DNA from 2 places in the Pseudomonas sp. NPDC090233 genome. Region 1 is predicted to be linked to the other one. Evidence: riboswitches for the same ligand, from Rfam matches in the RefSeq annotation. Region 1 holds a riboswitch; the other holds the start of a gene.
What was found. A riboswitch is a leader RNA that binds a small molecule or an ion and turns the genes downstream of it on or off. The one in region 1 is predicted to bind cobalamin.
Positions count from the first base shown of each region.

Region 1 (3,398 bases):
TGCGGGTCAGGCGGTAGTTCCAGATGATGCCGGCGTCGATCGGGTCGACCGGGTAACCGGCCTGCCAAAGATGATTGGCCAGCACCTGGTAAACAACGCGCAGCGACACCGTGGTTTCGCCAATCGCCGTGCCTGCCAGCAAGGCGGCGAGCAGGGCGACCAGGGCCAGGGCGGTGCAGGGCAGCAGACGCTTCATCACTGGGCCGCTTTACCGCTGGCGAAGGCCGTCGACAGGGTCTGCAGGCCACGGAACAAGCGGATGCCCGCCTGCATGGCGTCGGCGTCGAGGATGATGATGCGGTTGTTCTTCACCGCATCCATGTGTTGGGTGACCGGGTCGTTGTGGAGGAATTCGAGTTTCTTCTGGTAGTCGTCGGCCGGGAAGCGGCGGCGGTCCATACGGGCGATGATCAGCCAGGTCGGATTGGCCTTGGCGAGGGTTTCCCAGCCCACGGTCGGCCATTCTTCGGTGGACTCGACCACGTTGCGCACGCCCAGGGTGCGCAGCATGAAATCGGCGACACCCTGTTGGCCGGCGACGTAGGGGTCGATGTCCAGGTCGGCGCTGGAGAACCAGAACAGCGCTGAGGTAGTGCTCAGGTCCTTGCCGTCCAGTTGCTGCTTGGCAGCGTCCAGACGAGCTTTGAGGTCGGCGTTCAGTGCTGCGCCACGGTCCTGCACGTCGAAGATTTCAGCCAGCTGGCTGACGCTTTTATAGATGCTGTCGACCTGGAAGGCCTGCAGGCGCGTGCCGTCGGCACCGACCAGGTTGTCCTTGCCTTCGCAGTCCGAGGGCAGCAGGTAGGTGGGAATTTTCAGTTCGTTGAATTGTTCGCGGGTGGCGACCACGCCCTGGGCGCCGACCATCCATTCGAACTGCACGGCCACCAACTGCGGACGCTTGCCGACCACCGCTTCGAAGCTTGGGTCGTTGTCGGCAAGGCGCGGCACCTGGTCGTTCAGCGCCTTGTACTCGGGCAACACGTTGTTGAACCACAACGAGGTACCGGCCAGCTTTTCGCCAAGACCCAGCGCATAAAGCATTTCGGTACCGGCCTGGCCGATGGTCACCGCGCGCTCGGGGGCGTGGGCGAAGGTTTGCGGCGCGCCGCAGTTGTCCACGGTGAGCGGGTAGTGGGTGGCGGCGGCATGGGCCACACCGGTGAGGCTCAGGCCGGCGAGCAGGGTGGCGAAACGAGGCAGCATGCGGGGCGATCTCCTATCGGACAGTTCACGGAAGAACGCACGGACAGGCATCGCCGAGCCCCTGCAGCTGGCAGGGGCAACACTGATGGCCAATCCCGGACACCCCGCCGGTTGGTGAATGTAGGCCGGCAGGTCTCCTGACTGGTGCGTCGTCGTTCGGCTCCGGCCTTCCCGGACCTATGGTCCAGTGGCATCGATGGAGCGAACTCGGCACCTACAGTTGCGGGGGCAGTTCCCTTTGGCGCGCCTGGGCGGCCTGGGATTCCCTATTATTTCCGTGGTGGAAACCGGCGGCCCGCATGGTAGACCATCAGGCGCCGGGTGAAAACGCTAAATCAGAAGTACTTGAGCCAGGTGATGTCGCGACGGCGGGCCTTGAGCCGGGCGAACCATTGCACCGGCAGGTACAGCGCCAGCGCCAGCAGCACCGCGCTCAGCCACACCGCGCCGATGCCATCGAAGCCGAAGTAGGCACCGTGGTTCAGGCCGAACAAGGCGACGCTGGCCAGGTACAGCAGTTTCAACACGTACAGGTGCAGCAAGTAGAAGAACATCGGCGCCGCGCCGAATACCGCCAAGGCGCTGATCCAGCGGGCCTGCACGGCGCGCTCGAAGGCGCGCAGCAACAGCAGACCGCAGCCCAGAGTCAGGGTGAGGAACAGCAGCGAAGGCGGGTATTTGGTGATGTTGAAGAAGCTCATCAGCGTCTGCGTGAAGGTCGGGTAGCCGCTCCACGGCGCTTCGCCATAGCCGTTGAGCATGCGCAGCACGACGAAGCCCAGCAACGCGATCACGCCGGCCAGCAGCAGTCGATTTTGGCGTTTTTGCGCATCCGTGCCACGGGCAAACCACGGGCCAAGGCCATAGCCCAGGGCGATCACGCCGATCCAAGGCAGCACCGGGTAGGAAGTACGCAGGCGCAGGCTATCGGAGAATTCCAGCCAGCCCCGATCATGCAGGATCGCCCATGGCACATGCATGGCCGACTCCACGCCGAAGTGCAGGCCATCAAGCAGGTTGTGGCCCGCGATGATCACGGCCCCGACGGCCAGCAGGACAGGGCGCGGCAGCCACACCAGCAGCGACAGGGCGATCATGCTCACGCCGATGGCCCAGATCACTTGCAGGTAGATCACGCTGGGCGGCAGCTGGAAGGTCCAGGCGAAGTTGACCAGGGTGAACTCCAGCACCACCAGGAACAGGCCGCGCTTGAACAGGAACGCCGAGACATCGCTGCGGCCCTGGTACTTCTCGCCGTACAGCCAGGCCGACAGGCCGGTCAGCAGCACGAACACCGGCGCGCACAGGTGGGCCAGGGTGCGGCTGGCGAACAGTGTTGGGTCGGTGGCGTCGATGGCCATCGGGTCGCCGACCTGGCGGTGCAGGAAGAACGTCTCGCGGACGTGGTCGAGCAGCATGAAGAGGATTACCAGGCCGCGCAGGGCGTCGATGCTCTGCAGGCGCTGGGTGAGCAGGGTTGGGGTGGCGGCGGCGCTTGTCATTGGAGGTGGGTCGCAGGCAGGAATGGATGTCAAATGAAACGTTATCTTATAACTATTTCATTCAAGCCTGGAAGTGATTTTTTGGGTGTCCTTGCTGGCCTCTTCGCGGCTAAAGCCGCTCCCACAGGTACACCACCGATTTTGGAGAACCCGTGGGAGCGGCTTTAGCCGCGAAGAGGCCAGACCTGCCTACTCAGATCAGAAGCTGTAATCCACCGTCGCAAAATACGACCGCGGCACGCCCATGATCCACTGCGTACCACTGAACGCCGACGCCACATACTCGCGGTCGAACAAGTTGTTCACCTGCAACCCCAAGCGCACATCCGGCAGCGCCTGCCAGCCGATATTGGCATCGACCACGGTGTATCCCGGTGCACTCTGGGTGTTGGCGGTGTTGGCATAACGCTCGTCCACATAGCGCGCGCCCATGCCAGCCTCGACCTGCTGGCCAAAGTCCTTGCTCAACCACAGGTTGGCCGTACGCCGTGGTACGTTGGCCGGGCGGTTGCCGGCGCGGTCCTGGGGCACGCCGCCGACCAGTTCGTCGAAGTCGTCATACTTGGCGCGCACCAGCGAGGCATTGGCCGACACCTGCCACTGTTGCGGCAAGTCCAGCTCCAGGGTCGCTTCCAGGCCATCGGAAGTCTGCTGCCCGGCTTGCTGTTTTTCGTGGGTCAGCGGGTCATC
Region 1 is NZ_JBIVYQ010000002.1:488,981-492,378, reverse strand. Features, by position in the region: gene ACIQUF_RS06735 (FecCD family ABC transporter permease) at 1-196, opposite strand, end outside; gene ACIQUF_RS06730 (ABC transporter substrate-binding protein) at 196-1,206, opposite strand; cobalamin riboswitch at 1,316-1,513, opposite strand; gene ACIQUF_RS06725 (DUF1624 domain-containing protein) at 1,542-2,708, opposite strand; gene ACIQUF_RS06720 (TonB-dependent receptor) at 2,907-3,398, opposite strand, start outside.

Region 2 (3,398 bases), 320 kb from region 1:
GGCCGTTACCCCAGGGATGATCTGGTAGTCGATACCCAGCTCGCGCAGGTGGCGGATCTGCTCGCCAATGGCACCATACAGGCTCGGGTCGCCACTGTGCACACGGGCCACGTCCTGGCCTTTTGCATGCGCTGTGCGCATGGCCTCGATGATCTGTTCCAGATGCAATTCGGCGCTGTTGATGAGCGTTTCAGCCTGGTGGCCTTCGAGTACGGCGGCGGGTACCAGGGAGCCGGCGTAGATGATCACCGGGCATTGACGGATCAGGCGTTGTCCTTTGACCGTTATCAGCTCGGGGTCACCGGGGCCGGCGCCAATGAAGTAGACCGTCATGAAAAATCCTTGGATGTTGCGATTATTCGCCGCAGGCGAGGGCGAGGGTAGCGGCGCCGAGCGTTTGCCGTGGCACCCGTAGCTGGGTACTGCCGTGATTGAGGTGCGCCAGGGCCAGCGCCGTGCTCTCTGCAACCCCATAGCAGCCACTGTGGGCGAAGGCTTGCGCGGAGCGGTGGCTGAGCAAGGGCTCGAACGCCTGTAGCTGGGTGGCGTCGAAGATCACCAATGGCAGGTTGTGACGTTTGGCAAGTTGTCGCAGGCCACGCTCGTCGGCTTTTAAAGCGATGCTGGCGATGCCTTGCAAGGCTGACAGCGCCAGGCCATGGCTGTCCAGGGCTTGGCGCAGCAGGGTGTCGAGAACGTCCACTGGGCAGCCCCGGCGGCAACCGAAGCCGGCGTACAGCGCCAGCTGCGGCTGTTGGCAGGCCATCACGCTTGGCTTGAGCGGCGATACAACCAGGCACTGAGCAGTCCCAGGGCCAGCCAGAAGGCGGCGTTGGTCAGCCACGAAGCGATCTTGAACTGGGTTTCCAGTGCTTCAGGGGCCAGGCTTGCATGGACTTCGGGCTGCGGTGCACCGATGACATGGGGCATCACCAGCAATACCACGCCGAGCGCCTTGAGCAGCCAGTGCCGGGCAAATACCAGCAACGCCAGGCCGACGGCGGTGCTGGCAGCAGTACCGATCCACCAGCTCTGACGCAGGCCGAGGTCGGCGGCGGCAGTACCCGGAAGCTCAGGCGGCAGGCCCAGGGTGGGCGCCAGGCAGAACACGGCGAAGCCGGCCAGGCCCCACAGTGCGCCAGTGCTGACGCGGTTGGGTTCACGCAGGCTGTAAAGGGCAGCGAGTATCAGTGCGAAGCCGACGGCGACGACCAGGTTGCCACCGGTGGTGGAGAGGATGCGCTGCCAGCCATCTTCGGGCGACCAGGCCTCTTCGCTGTGTTCATGCCCACCCGCATGTTCATGGGCAACGGCTGCTTCACCGTCATGGCTGTGCTGCTCGACGGCAGGCGCCGCCGATTCGTAGGTTTCCGCCTGCAGAATCAACGGAGCCACCCAGAAACTTTGCAGCAGGGTAAGCAGCAAGGCTGCAAGCAGGCCGCTGAACCCGGCGGTGCGGGCAATGCGCTTGATCATGGGGCGGTCTCAGTGGCAGGGGAAGGCGGCGCTGTGGCGGGTATCGTGCGCGGCATTGTGCACGGCTTCGAGGTGCGAAAAACCGGCGAAGTAGACCAGGCACAGGCCCAGCAGGCTGGCGCCGGCGGCGATGACCACGCGCTGGCTGAGGGTGACGGGCGTGGCGATGGCGTGCTTGGTGCTGGTGATGGGCATGACGCTTTCCTCTGCTTTGCTTTTGTATGGGCAACGGGGCACAGGCGAGCGCGACAACCCCGGACCTCAAGGCCCAGGGGAATGCGACAGCGCCCGCCCACCGCGGGGTGTTCATGAACGCCAGGCCGGTCTCCGGGCTTGCGAGGAGGAGCAGGGCTCCTGGTAAAGCGTCACCTTCCCATGCCGTACTGCGTGGCACAGTGGTCCAGACGCTTCACTCGCTTACCGTTGCGGGGGCAGCACCGGATTTGTCGCACCCTGGTGAGGGCCTGCGACGCACCGGTTTCCCGTTTCACCCCCGTGGGGGCACCTGAACGCGAGGTGTAAGGAGAGCACGGGGGAGGGTTTGCGTCAATTGGCCGTAGGTAAACCGTAGGAGCGGATTCATCCGCGATGCGCCGCGTGGGCGGCGCTCGATCTCAAGAGCAATACAAATCTCAAGCCATGAGTTGACCATCCCGACCCCCCCGCGTAGCCTTGCCGCTTCGAGGTTCTTCGGCCACGCCGAAGCTAAGACGGGAACGCGGTACAAGCCGCGGCTGCCCCCGCAACTGTAAGCACCAAGACGGATCGACACAGCCACTGCGCCCAGGCGCGGGAAGGCGTCATCCCGCCAGCCCTGTTCAAAGAGGGGCCGGAACGGTGCAAGCCAGGAGACCTGCCTCGCGACGTTTTCGACTTTCAACCGGGCGGGGTGATCCGGTGGCGAACGAGCCCGGCCATCTGGCCTGCGGCTTTCGTCCCGCATGCCCGCGCCATCCTGCCAAGGGCAACGCGACATGAAAACACTGGCCAAGCTCCCCGTCACCATCGTCACCGGCTTCCTCGGCTCGGGCAAGACCACCTTGCTCCGGCACATGCTCGACAACGCCCAGGGCCGCCGCATCGCAGTCATCGTCAACGAATTCGGCGAGCTCGGTATCGACGGCGAAATCCTCAAGCAGTGCAGCATCGGCTGCACCGAGGAAGAGGCCAGCGGCCGCGTCTATGAGTTGGCCAACGGCTGCCTGTGCTGCACCGTGCAGGAAGAGTTCTTCCCGGTGATGCGCGAACTGGTGGCGCGCCGCGGCGACCTCGATCACATCCTCATCGAAACCAGCGGCCTGGCCCTGCCCAAGCCGCTGGTGCAAGCCTTCCAGTGGCCGGAAATCCGCAATGCCTGCACTGTTGACGCCGTCATTACCGTCGTCGACAGCCCAGCCGTAGCCGCCGGCACCTTCGCCGCCTACCCGGACCAGGTCGATGCCCAGCGCAAGCTCGACCCTAACCTGGACCATGAATCGCCCCTGCATGAGCTGTTCGCCGATCAGCTGGCCAGCGCCGACCTGGTGGTGCTGAACAAAGCCGACCTGATCGACGCCGAGGGCCTGGCCAAAGTACGCGCTGAGGTTGCCGAAGAACTGCCGCCAGCGGTCAAGGTGATCGAAGCCAGCAGCGGGCGCTTGCCGCTGGAAGTGCTGCTGGGCGTGGGCGCCGAGTCGGAGGCGCACATCGATGGCCGCCGTACGCACCATGACTCGCATCACGACGGCGACGATCATGACGATCACGACCATGACGCCTTCGACTCCATCTCCATCGACCTGCCTGAAGCTGACGAAGCCCTGTTGCTCGATGCGCTGACCCAGTTGGTGGTGGAGTTCGGCATCCTGCGCGCCAAGGGCTTCGCGGCCATCCCCGGCAAGCCGATGCGCCTGTTGGTGCAGGGTGTGGGCACCCGCTTCGAC
Region 2 is NZ_JBIVYQ010000002.1:168,191-171,588, reverse strand. Features, by position in the region: gene cobM (precorrin-4 C(11)-methyltransferase) at 1-333, opposite strand, end outside; gene ACIQUF_RS05255 (cobalamin biosynthesis protein) at 356-766, opposite strand; gene ACIQUF_RS05250 (CbtA family protein) at 766-1,476, opposite strand; gene ACIQUF_RS05245 (CbtB-domain containing protein) at 1,486-1,671, opposite strand; cobalamin riboswitch at 1,777-2,000, opposite strand; cobalamin riboswitch at 2,143-2,352, shown strand; gene cobW (cobalamin biosynthesis protein CobW) at 2,451-3,398, shown strand, end outside.
Region 2: it holds a riboswitch for cobalamin, as region 1 does, so the genes downstream of both, ACIQUF_RS05245 (CbtB-domain containing protein) here and ACIQUF_RS06730 (ABC transporter substrate-binding protein) in region 1, are expected to answer to the same signal.